DNA from 2 places in the Haloimpatiens massiliensis genome. Region 2 is predicted to be linked to the other one. Evidence: a T-box and tRNA genes for the amino acid it is inferred to sense, from the RefSeq annotation. Region 2 holds a T-box; the other holds one or more tRNA genes.

Region 1 (6,485 bases), on a different contig from region 2:
AACTAATGCTGGTGGAGTTACTGTTTCTTACTTTGAATGGGTACAAAACCTATACGGATACTATTGGGGAGAAAAAGAAGTAGAAGAAAAAGAAGAAGTAGCTATGATAAACGCATTCAATGCTATTTGGTCAATAAAAGAGGAATACTCAGTTCCAATGAGAAAAGCAGCTTACATGCATTCAATTAAGAAAGTTGCTACTGCTATGAAATTAAGAGGATGGTACTAATCCTTATATAAAGTACTGAGGTAAAAGAGGGTTAAAAATTAACCCTCTTTTATAATGCAAAAAAACTTTTTAATACATTAAGTGTAGTTCACATTATTATTATAAAATACTGTTCAATATAAAAAACCTTTGAATATATTAAGCTAATTCTATTGAATAATTATTGTTATTATATTAAATTATAATAGTAAGTATAATAAGGCGGTGATATATTGGCAAAGGTTGTTGTAATAGGTGGTGGCCCAGGAGGAATGATGGTAGCGGTAACTGCCTCTAAAAATAAAAATCAGGTTATATTGTTAGAAAAAAATGAGAAGCTAGGAAAAAAACTTTTTATCACAGGTAAAGGAAGGTGTAATGTAACTAGCTATAAGGATATAAGTGAGTTTTTTCAATATATTCCTACTAATTCTAGTTTTCTATACAGTGCACTTTATAGTTTCACAAATATAGATACTATGAATTTTCTCGAAGAAAATGGAGTTAAACTTAAAGTTGAGAGGGGAGACAGAGTTTTTCCAGTGTCTGATAAATCTTCAGACATAATAAGGGCATTTGAAGATACATTAATTAAAAATAATGTAAAATTAAAATTTAATTGTGATGTTAGAAAATTTATAACAGAAGATAATGAGATAAAAGGAGTTAAACTGTCCTCTGGAGAAATTATTTATGGAGATAAATTTGTACTCTGTACAGGAGGGTGCTCTTATCCTCAAACAGGTTCAGATGGATATGGTTATGAACTTGCTAGGTTAGTAGGGCATAGTATTGTAAAGCCTAAAGGAGCTTTAGTGCCAATAGAAGTTCAGGAAAGCTGGGTAAAAGAGTTACAAGGACTTTCTTTAAAAAATGTTGAAGTTAAAATTTATAGTGAAAATAGTAAGAAGGTATTATACAAGGATTTTGGAGAAATGTTATTTACTCATTTTGGACTATCAGGTCCTATAATTTTAACTGGAAGCAATGTAGTAAATCGAAATGATAATGTAAAGATAAGCATAAATTTAAAACCAGCTCTTACACAAGAACAGTTGGATAAGAGAATTCGAAATGATTTTAAAAAGTACTGCAATAAGGATTTTAAAAATTCATTGGATGATTTATTACCTAAAAAACTTATAGATGTGATTGTTAAATTAAGTGGTATTGACCCAATTAAAAAAGTAAATTTAATAACTAGAGAAGAGAGAAAAGAACTGGTACATTTACTTCAAAATTTAACCTTTAATATTAAGGGTACAAGACCTATTGCAGAGGCAATTGTAACTTCTGGGGGAGTAGATGTAAAGGAAGTGGATCCTTCTACTATGGGTTCTAAAAAGGTTTCTAATTTATATTTTGCTGGAGAAGTGTTAGATTTAGATGCGGAAACTGGTGGTTTTAATATACAAATTGCTTTATCCACTGGATATTTGGCAGGTATGGATTTTTAAATTACATGTTTTATATAGTTAAAAGAAAGGCGGGCATAAAATTGAATATATCAATAGCAATAGACGGTCCTGCAGGAGCAGGTAAAAGTACCATAGCAAAATTAGTAGGAGACAGATATTCTTTAATGTATATAAATACTGGTGCTATGTATAGAGCAGTTACATTAAAGGCTATGGAGAAAAATATAAAACCTGAAGATACACAAGAATTAGTAGAACTTATGAATAATTTAGATATGCATTTTCAAGGGGAAAGACTTATAGTAAATGGAAAGGATATAACGGATGGTATATACATGCCTTTAATAAGCAAAAATGTTTCTTATTATTCCACCATTAAGGAAGTGAGAGAAAAGCTTGTAGAGCTTCAGAGAAAAATGTCCGAAAAATATAGTGTGGTAATGGATGGAAGAGACATAGGAACTGTAGTTTTAAAAGATGCAAAATTGAAGATATTCTTAACTGCCAGTGCAGAAACTAGAGCAAATAGAAGATATAAAGAATTAGTGGAAAAAGGTATTGAAGTAAACTATGAAGAAATTTTAAAGGATATTAAAAGAAGAGATCATATAGATTCCACTAGAGAAATAAGTCCTTTAGCTAAAGCTAAAGATGCTATAGAAATAGATTCATCTAATTTAGATATAAATGGTGTAGTAGATAAAATATCTTATTATATTGATAATATTAAAAAATAGAGTTTAGTATATATTTGGAGGTTAATTATGAAAAATGTAATTGTAGGGGATAAGTCTGGATTTTGCTTTGGAGTTAAAAGAGCTGTAGATTTGGTTATTAAGTGCCAAAGAGAAAAAGGAAAAAAGATTTATACTTTAGGACCTCTTATACACAATAATGATGTTATAAATTATTTAAAAGGAAAAAATATATATCCAATAGAAATTAATGAAATAGATAAATTAAATGCTGATGATGTAATTGTTATAAGATCTCATGGCGTATCACTAGAAATTTTAGAAAAGTTAAAAAAAGCAGGGTTTGAAGTAATCGATGCTACTTGTCCTTATGTGGCAAGTATTCAGAAGAGAGTAAAAGAATATTATAATTTAGGATATAATATTCTAATTGTGGGAGATAAAAATCATCCTGAAGTTCAAGGAATAAACGGATGGTGCAAAAACACTGCTTTAGTAGCTAAAAATGAAGGGGATATTTCATCTTCTATTGGTAAGAGAGTTTGTGTTGTATCACAAACTACCGAAAAAGAAAAAAATTGGCAAAATGTATTGAATTCTGTAATAAGGAATTCTAAAGAAATAGTTGCTTTTAATACTATATGTAGTGCTACAGAAGTTAGGCAGAAATGTGCAGAGGAGTTATCTAAGGATGTAGATGCTATGATAGTAATTGGGGGTAAACATAGTTCTAATACTACTAAGTTATATGAGATATGTATCAAGAATTGCAAAAACACCATACATATAGAAAGAGCTGAAGAAATACCTATGGAAATTCTTGAAAATAAAGATATAATTAATATAGGAATTACAGCTGGTGCATCTACCCCAGACTGGATAATAGAGGAAACTGTGAATAAAATAAAAATGATAAAGTCATCTTAGATAAAATAAGATGACTTTATTAACTTTATATATATTTATAGAGAATAAAAAATAACTTAACCTATAGTTAAGCTATTTTTGGTGGAGGAAGATGGATTCGAACCATCGAAGCGAAACGCAACAGATTTACAGTCTGCCCCCTTTGGCCACTCGGGAACTCCTCCAAATATTAAATTAATGGTGGACCTTCAGGGACTCGAACCCCGGACCAACCGGTTATGAGCCGGTTGCTCTAACCAACTGAGCTAAAGATCCATGTTGGCGACAAGGATTATTATATATTAAAAATAAATTTTTGTCAACAAAATAAGTAATATTTTTTTATAAGTCTAATATAATCTATTAGCACTAGTATTAGGAGGAAATCTTATGGAAACTCGTTCTAGTTATAAACAAGACTTGAACAGGAAGGAAAGGAATACTATAGTTAGAATATTAAATAAGTATGATTTACAAGTAGAGAATATCTCTAAAAACAGAAGTGTGTATAAAGTTAAAACGGACAAGGAAACTATATGTTTAAAGAAAATAAGAAGTAAAAAGTATAAAGTTAGGAATGGTATGAATCTAGTTAATGAACTTAAAAACAATCATTTTAATAACACAGCGGAGTATTTAAAAACTACTAGAGATAACTTAATGGTTAAATATAAAAATATAAATTTTTATGCTACAAAATGGATAGATGGTAGAGAATGTAATATAGATAATATAGATGAACTATTAAGTAGTGTAAAGTTGTTAGCTAGATTTCATAAATGTTCTAGAAAAATAAATACTAAAGAAATAAAGCTAAAAAATAATTTAGGTAAATGGCCTGAAAGTTTTAATAAAAAACTTCATGATTTAGATAAGTTCAGAAATTTTATTAAAAACAAAAGAATTAAAAGTAGCTTTGATAATGAATACTATAACTGCATAGATATGTTTTATAAAAAAGGGCTCATGGCATTAAGTTTATTAAATTCATCAAACTATTATAATTTATGTAGAAATGATAAGGAGTATAAAACCATATGTCATAACAGTTTTTATTATCAAAACATAATAAAGAAGGATGAAGATTATTACTTAATTGATTTGAATAGTATTGTATTTGATTTAGCTGTAATGGATATAGGAAAATTTATAAGGCGTATTATGTATAAAAAAAATTATAGATGGGATTTCCAAAAAGCCAAATTAATAATAGAAGCGTATAGCTCTATTAACAAACTGTCTAAGGAAGAATTAGAAATAATGTTGGCATTAATTATATTTCCACATAAGTTTTGGAAACTTGGTAGAAAGAAATATGTGAGACATAAAAACTGGAGTGAATTAAAATACTCTAAAAGATTAGAAAAATTAATAAATTGTAATGAATTAGAAGATAAATTTATAGAGGATTTTTCAGAGTATATACAGAATTATTAAATATGAAAAATAGTTATTATTAATATAAATTTTATTTTAAAGAGGTAGATATGTTTACATGTAAAAGATTAAGAAACACAAATATAAGTATTTTTAGGGAGCTTAATAGTGAGAGAAATACTTTTAATGATTTAAATGAAGACTTTTTTTATCTGTATGATAAAATTACTTCTATGGATAGATTTATTATGATGAAAAAAGTGATTTTACTGCAGCATGAAGAGTCTTTAAATTATATAGGATATATATGGCTCTATAAGTTAAATCGCTATAATTATAAGATAAGAGCTTTTAATGTGGGGGATAAATATAAATATAACTTAGAGGCTTATAGTAAACTTGTAAATTATGCTTTTAAAGATACTTTTTCTGTAAATTATGTTTGCAATAAAAATGACTACAATTTTAATATTTTGTATTCATTAGGATTTAAAAAAAACAATGGTACATTGAAAATGAAGAAAAACCTAAATTGTTACATGTGTATAAATAAACCTAGTTCAGTAGAAATCTGTAATGTTTATGATGAAAAAGGGGATAGTTTAAGATGTAAAATTCAAAACTCTATTTTTGAAAGTAATAATAGGATTCCATTAACTTTAGATGATATATTTTTTGAAAAAAAGCAAAAATACTATTATAATGATGGTTGTTTTTTATTAAAGCTAAAGAATGAATATATAGGGTATGGCCAAGTTATATTTGAAGAGGAGGACATACCTTGCATTGTAAACTTCGGCATAATATCTAAATACAGAGGACTTGGGTACAGTAAATATTTTTTAAGTTTTATTCTAAACAGAATTTATAAAGCAAATTATAAATTGGTAAATATAAAGGTGAGTTCAGAAAATAAAGTAGCTATAAATCTTTATACTTCTATGGGATTTTATATAGAAGAGGAGACTTGTAAATGGCAACTTATAAAATAAAACCTCCAGATTTCACAATAATCTGGAGGTTTTATTTTATATTTTATTTTTCTGTTTTCTTATACTCTTCAATGGCAATTTTTAATAAATTCATAGCATCTTTTAATGAATCTTTATTTAAGCAGTAGGATATTCTTATTTCATCTACTCCTAAACCTTCGTTTGCATAGAAACCTTGTGCTGGGGCAACCATAACAGTTTTATTTTCATAAGAGAAATCTGTTAAAAGCCATTTCGCAAAGTTTTCAGCATTTTTAACAGGTAATTTAGCAACTACGTAGAATGCTCCAGTAGGTTTTTTACATACTACTCCTGGTATACTACTTAATTTTTCAAATAGTATATTTCTTCTTCCTTCATATTCTTCTTTTACTTTTTTAAAATATTCCTTAGGCGTATTAATTAAATTAGTGGCTGCTAATTGTTCTATAGTAGGAACACAAAGTCTAGTTTGTCCAAATTTTAGAATTTGTTTCATCAAATCTTTATTTTTGGATGCTACTAATCCTATTCTTGCTCCACATGCACTGTAACGCTTAGAAATACTGTCTATTAATATTATTCTATCCAATACATCTTTCATATAAAGGGCGGAAGTGTATTTTAGGTTATCATAAACAAATTCCCTATAAACCTCATCTGCTATAAGGTATAAATCTTCTTCTTTAACTATATCAGCAAGTGTTCTTATTTCTTCTTCAGTATATACAACACCAGTTGGATTTCCAGGATTTGATATTAAAATAGCTCTAGTTTTATTAGTTATTTTACTTAAAATTTCTTCTTTGCTTGGTAAATGAAAACCATCTTCTGCCTTGGTAGTAAATGAGGATACGTTTACACCAGCTACATCAGAAAAACCATTGTAATTTGTATAGAAAGGTTCAGG
Region 2 (6,485 bases):
AGATGATAGTATAAGTCCACTGGGTATACCTATAATTAAGTATCCGACGTAAATCATAGAAGCTAATGAAAGAGCTACTTTAGCCTGACCTATTATGTAATTTGAAAGTACATAATCACATTTGGTGAAAACCTCTTCTAATTTATTACCATATTTATTTTTATATTTATTAGGAACAATTCTTAATAAGCATTTTTTTAGTTCTCCATTATCCTTTAATAAATAGAACACGATTATGATGATAAGTAGTATGTCAGAAAATGCTACCATCACAAAATTAGCGGTTTTAAAAGCTCCATCCTTAAATAAATATAAGTAATTCTTTACATAAGAAGCAAGTTGTTCTAATATCCATTTCATATCTAAGTTTTTAGATAAATTACCATTTACAAAATTCACAAGATCATTTTTATGTTCTACAATAGAGAGTTTTTCTATAAGATTTTTAAATTGAGAAATAAAATATAAACCTAATCCTTCTATAATTCCAATTGAAATAATCATTGCAATTACTAAAGTGAGACTAGCTGCATAGGTATTTTTTAAGCCTTTTTTAATAAATATGTTTTTTAGAGGCTTTAAAATGTAGTAGATGAATACTGATATTAAAATCGGAACAATTATTAATTTGTACACAGAGGAAAAAGCTTTATTTACTATAGGGAATTTTATAAGAAAATGAATAGCTAGCAGTATTAAATTTATAAGTATTAAAGGAAGTAAAAATCTTTTTAATTTCATAAATAAATACATTTTATTAAGATAAATTTTTTTAATTTTTAAAGCATTTTATTTTATGTTTAAGTAGTAATATTCAAAATAAACCTTAATAAAAATAAACCTCCTTACTAAATATTTTATCTTTATTTTGTGTTTATATTGTACTTTTATGCCTATATGGGTAAGGTTTTAAATATTATTTATATAAGTGTTTTATCTGATTTCAGATTGTTGCTTTGTTTAGGACATTGTATTTATACACTAGTTTGATATATAATTTAAATAGTCCTATGCGCTAAGGAAACTTTATATAATATAAATGAATATAGTTGATTAAATTTAAATAGTTTCTTTGCTTCTTATGCAATTCATTCCAGAGAAATTTCATAAGTCAAGTAATGTAATATTTTTTGTGGTTTAATCATAATATGTTTTTACTAATATACTTAAAAAATTAAATATTACGAGGTGGTAATGTGAAAAAGAGATTTTATATACTCAGTTTAATTGCAATAATATGTTTTGCAGTTTTTCTTGGAGGATGTGCTAATTCTCAAAAGAATAATGCTAAAAACAATGCCAGCACCAAAGAGGAAAAGATAAAAATAGGTGCTTTAAAAGGACCTACAGGTATAGGCATGGTTAAACTTATGGAAGAGGGGAAAGATAAGTATGAAATTACTTTGTTTAATTCTCCAGATGAAATAGTTTCTAAAGTCGTAAATGGTGAGTTAGATGGAGCAGCAGTACCTTCAAATTTAGCATCGGTTTTATATAATAAAACAAAAGGAGAAGTTAAATTAGCAGCTATTAATACATTAGGAGTTTTATATGTGGTTGAAAACGGAAATGATATTAAAAGTATAAAAGATTTAAAAGGAAAAACTGTGTATTCTTCAGGAAAGGGATCGGCTCCAGAATTTATATTCAACTATATACTTAAGAAAAATGGATTAGAACCAGATAAAGATGTTAAAATAGAATACAAAATGCAGCATAGTGATTTAGCTGCTTCTGTAGCTTCTAAAGAAGTAAAGATAGCATTACTTCCAGAGCCCTTTGTAACTTCTTCTAAAATGAAGAATAAAGATTTAAAAATTCCTATTAACTTAACAGAAGAGTGGGAAAAGGCTTCAGAAGATGAAAGTAAACTAGTTATGGGTACAATAGTATTTAGAAAAGATTTTATATCTAATAGAAAAGAAGATTTAAATGAATTTCTTCAGGATTATGAGAAGTCTGTAGATTTTGTTAATAAAAATGTTGAGAGTGCAGGTAAGCTTGCTGAGAAACATGGAGTTATGCCTAAGGCCAAAATAGCAGAAATAGCCATTCCTAAGTGCAATATAGTCCTTATTAAAGGGGATGAAGCTAAAAAATCTATAGAAGGTTTCTATAAGATTTTATTCCAAAGCAATCCTAAATCAATTGGAGGAAAAATGCCAGATGAAGGATTCTATTATAAAAATAATTAAAAAAATATCTATATTGTTTTTTTGGTTAATGATTTGGGAGCTAGGCTCCCTTTTTCTCAATAAAGAAATTTTATTACCAGGTCCTATTTCTGTTTTTAAAAGGTTAATAGGACTTTTATTTGAAGAATACTTTTGGAAAAGTATATTTTATAGTTTATTAAGGGTGTTTTGCGCTTTAATAATATCTATAATCATGGGGATAGTATTTGGCATGATAGCAGGATTTTTTAAGGTTTTTGAAGAAATTATGGAACCTTTCATGGCAGCGGTAAAATCTACTCCGGTAATGTCCATAATAATATTAGCTTTAGTGTGGATTAAAGCTGGTAATGTAGCCATTTTTACTGCTATGTTAATATGTTTTCCTATAATTTATACTAATGTACTTCAGGGATTAAAATCAGTTGATATTAAAATTATAGAAATGGCAAGGCTATACAAAGTAAAAAAAATTTATGTAATAAAATATGTTTACTTACCATCAATAAAATCCTACATAGTTTCTGGAATAATTCTTTGTTTAGGACTTGCGTGGAAAGTAGTGGTTGCATCAGAGATTTTAAGCACTCCTAAATACTCTATAGGTTTAAATCTTTTAAATTCTAAGACAACACTGGATACTGAAGAACTTTTTGCATGGACTATTGTAGTGGTGATTTTGAGTTTAGCTTTAGAAGTTGTTTTTAGGAAACAAATATTGAAAAGAGGAGATAAATAGAATAATGAAAATATGCACAGAACAAAATTCAATAGAATATGAAATTGAATTAGTTAATATTTGCAAAAAATATGGAGAAATAGAAGTTTTAAATAATTTAAATATGAGCTTTCCTAAAGACAAAATTACTGTAATAACAGGGCCTTCAGGAGTTGGTAAAACTACTTTGCTAAATATAATAAGTGGATTAGATACAGAGTATAAGGGAAACATAATTTGGCATGATAACATAAGTAATAAAAATTTTTCGTATATATTTCAGGAAGATAGATTAATTCCTTGGCTTACAGTTTATGAAAATATAGCATTTATTTTAAAATCTCAATTAGATAAAGATCAAATGAAAAAAGTAATTGATAAAAATCTAAAATTAGTAAAACTATATGATAATAGAAATATGCTGCCTGAAACTTTAAGCGGTGGGATGAAAAGAAGAGCAGCTCTTGCAAGGGCCTTTGCTTATGAAAGTAACCTATTACTTATGGACGAGCCATTTAAAGGATTAGATAATAATTTGAAGAAAGAAATAATTAAAGAGTTTTTAAAAATATGGAATGATAATAAAAGAACTGTAATATTAGTAACTCATGACAAGGATGAAGCAGAAGCACTAGGTCATTATGTATATAAAATGGAAAAATAAAAGATTAAACTTTGCTTGACATTTAGTCATAATTTTTTTATAATAGTGTAAAAGTTAATATTAATTAAATGCTGTGATAAGAAAAAGTAGGTTTGTTCTATCTTTTCAGAGAGTTCCTGGTTGGTGTGAAGGAATAAAGAAGAATGTGCCGAATACATCTTTGAGCATGGCACCGAAGCCAGTATGGTTGTAGGCTGCTGACGGGATTCAGCCGTTAAAAAAGATAGAGTATCATGTGTATTGATAAGTTTTACATCGTACTCGAAAAGGTTAATATCGCAAGGTATTGATGAATTAAGGTGGTACCACGGGAATTTGTCTCCCGTCCTTATTGTGTAAACAGTAAGGACGGGAGTTTTTATTTTGTGCAAAATATTACTTAATTCAACTTTCGCGGTTATAAAATAAAAATATTCATTCATCTAATGTAAAGCTTGGAATTTATGTGCGAAAGTCGAGTAATTAAATAATAAATAAAGTTTTTATTTTTAAGCAGAACATTACTAAATGATAGCTGCTGAAATAAATTTGTAATCAGATTAACAATGCCGGCATAGGTTACGAATTTATTGAATTACAGTTGGGTATATATAGGGTAATTTATTAGAAAAATTAAGATTAAAAATTGAAATTAGAAAATTAGTAGTAAAAATTTAAGGAGAAAGGTAGGTGAAGTGTGTAAATTATAAAGTTTTATAATTTATACACAGATAACATTATGAATATAGATGAGCAAGTAAAAATAATTAAAAAAGGTGCAGATGAAATAATAAATATAGAGGAACTAAAAGATAAATTAATAAAATGTGAAAAGGAAAATAGACCTCTAGTGGTAAAGTTAGGTCTTGACCCTAGTGCTCCTGATATACACATTGGTCATGCGGTGGTCTTAAGGAAAATAAAGCAGATTCAAGATTTAGGACACAAAGCAGTAATAATAATAGGTGATTTTACAGGTATGATAGGGGATCCTACTGGAAAATCTAAAGCTAGAAAACAACTTACTAGAGAGCAGGTTTTAGAAAATGCTAAGACCTATGAAACTCAAATATTTAAAATATTAGATAAAAGCAAAACAGAATTAAGATTCAATAGTGAGTGGTTATTTAAGCTTAATTTTAAAGATGTTATAGAATTGGCATCAAAATATACTGTAGCTAGAATGCTTGAAAGAGAAGATTTCAAAAATAGATTTAATAATCAAATGAGTATAGGAATACATGAATTTTTCTACCCATTGATGCAGGCTTATGATTCAGTAGAAGTAAAGGCTGATATAGAGCTTGGAGGAACTGATCAGAGATTTAATATTTTAATGGGTAGAACTTTGCAAAAAGAATACAATCAAGAAAGTCAAATAGCTATATTTATGCCTATATTAGAGGGGTTAGACGGTAAGGAAAAAATGAGCAAAAGTCTTGGCAATTACATTGGTATAAAGGAAGAGGCAAAAGTAATATACAGTAAAGTAATGCAGATACCTGATGAGCTTATAATAAAATACTTTGAATTAGCAACAGATTTACATCCAGATGTTATAGATAATATAAAAGAAGAATTGAATAAAGAGGGTGTTAATCCAAGGGATATTAAGATGAGGCTTGCTAGAGAAATTACAACTTTATACCATAATGAATTAGAAGCGTTAGAGGCAGAAGAGAATTTTAAAAGTGTATTTCAAAAGGATGAAGTGCCTAAAGATATTCCAGTGATAGAAATGCATAGTGGCTGGGGATTAATAGATATAATGGTTCAAGGAAACCTAGCCTCATCGAAAAATGAAGCTAGAAGATTAGTGCTTCAAGGAGGAGTTAAGATAAATGGAGAACCAGTAAAAGATTTTAAAGAAGCTGAATTAAATCATGGAGATATAATAAAAGTAGGAAAGAGGAAGTTTATAAAAGTTTTATAAAAATGTATTAAAATCTCTCATTTATAGTTATCCTTTGAGTATTTCATAGTTTAGGATAAATATAAATGAGAGGTTTTTATTTAAGGGCAAGAAACATCCGTAGCTTTGATCTTAGTCCATAAGTTTTTATGCGAACGTGTGTATGAATAAAATGCATTTTTTTGTTTATAATGTAAAATATGAAATTCATAGATACTTTATAACAAATCTAAATTTTATATGTACTAAAAACTCATTTGAAATTTACAAATTTATTTATGATTTGTGTTAAACTAAGTATTATAGGTTTCTAATTAACAGGTAGAAGGAGTAGGGATATTTAATGTACAGTTCAGAAGAAGTTCTTAAAAAATATTTTGGCTATGATAGTTTTAGAAGAGGACAGGAAAAGGTTATAGGAAGTGTATTAAATTGCAAAGATGTAGTGGCTATAATGCCTACGGGTGCGGGAAAATCTCTTTGTTTTCAAATTCCTGCTATTATGTTTAGTGGAATTACTATAGTTATATCTCCATTAATTTCTCTTATGAAAGACCAAGTGGATAGTTTAAATGAACAGGGGATAGAAGCTACTTATATAAATAGCACTCTTACGGAAATGGAATATATGGAGCGAGTACAGCAGATATCTGTAGGCAATTATAAGCTTATTTATATAGCTCCTGAAAGATTGGAGTCAGAAAGCTTTTGTAGAATACTAAATGACGTGGAAGTATCTTTCGTAGCTATAGATGAGGCTCATTGTATATCTCAGTGGGCTCACGATTTTAGGCCTAGTTATAAAAAAATAGGCGAATTCATAAATAATTTTTCTAAAAGGCCAGTAATTGGTGCATACACTGCTACAGCAACGGAAAAGGTAAAGGAAGATATAGTTAAACTCTTGGGATTAAATAATCCTGATGTCTATGTAACGGGATTTGACAGAGAAAATTTGTTTTTTTCTGTGTTAAGAGGAGAAGACAATCAAAATTATATACTATCCTACATATCTAATCATAAAGAAGATAAGGGAAT

The links. The T-box of region 2 lies ahead of tyrS (tyrosine--tRNA ligase). A T-box ahead of a tRNA ligase gene usually reads a tRNA of that ligase, here a tRNA-Tyr.
Region 1: it encodes a tRNA-Tyr, which carries the amino acid that the T-box ahead of tyrS (tyrosine--tRNA ligase) is inferred to sense. The anticodon was not compared.

What each region holds. Positions count from the first base shown of each region.
Region 1 is NZ_LT854640.1:895,694-902,178, reverse strand. It holds gene C1715_RS12485 (Glu/Leu/Phe/Val family dehydrogenase) at 1-229, shown strand, start outside; gene C1715_RS12480 (BaiN/RdsA family NAD(P)/FAD-dependent oxidoreductase) at 442-1,665, shown strand; gene cmk ((d)CMP kinase) at 1,707-2,363, shown strand; partial or broken gene C1715_RS12470 (4-hydroxy-3-methylbut-2-enyl diphosphate reductase) at 2,391-3,227, shown strand; tRNA gene C1715_RS12465 (tRNA-Tyr) at 3,328-3,412, opposite strand; tRNA gene C1715_RS12460 (tRNA-Ile) at 3,427-3,503, opposite strand; gene C1715_RS12455 (CotS family spore coat protein) at 3,618-4,664, shown strand; gene C1715_RS12450 (GNAT family N-acetyltransferase) at 4,715-5,596, shown strand; gene C1715_RS12445 (pyridoxal phosphate-dependent aminotransferase) at 5,640-6,485, opposite strand, start outside.
Region 2 is NZ_LT854634.1:63,489-69,973, reverse strand. It holds gene C1715_RS00405 (AI-2E family transporter) at 1-741, opposite strand, end outside; gene C1715_RS00400 (ABC transporter substrate-binding protein) at 1,197-2,195, shown strand; gene C1715_RS00395 (ABC transporter permease) at 2,167-2,913, shown strand; gene C1715_RS00390 (ATP-binding cassette domain-containing protein) at 2,918-3,556, shown strand; T-box leader at 3,621-3,889, shown strand; gene tyrS (tyrosine--tRNA ligase) at 4,272-5,468, shown strand; gene recQ (DNA helicase RecQ) at 5,791-6,485, shown strand, end outside.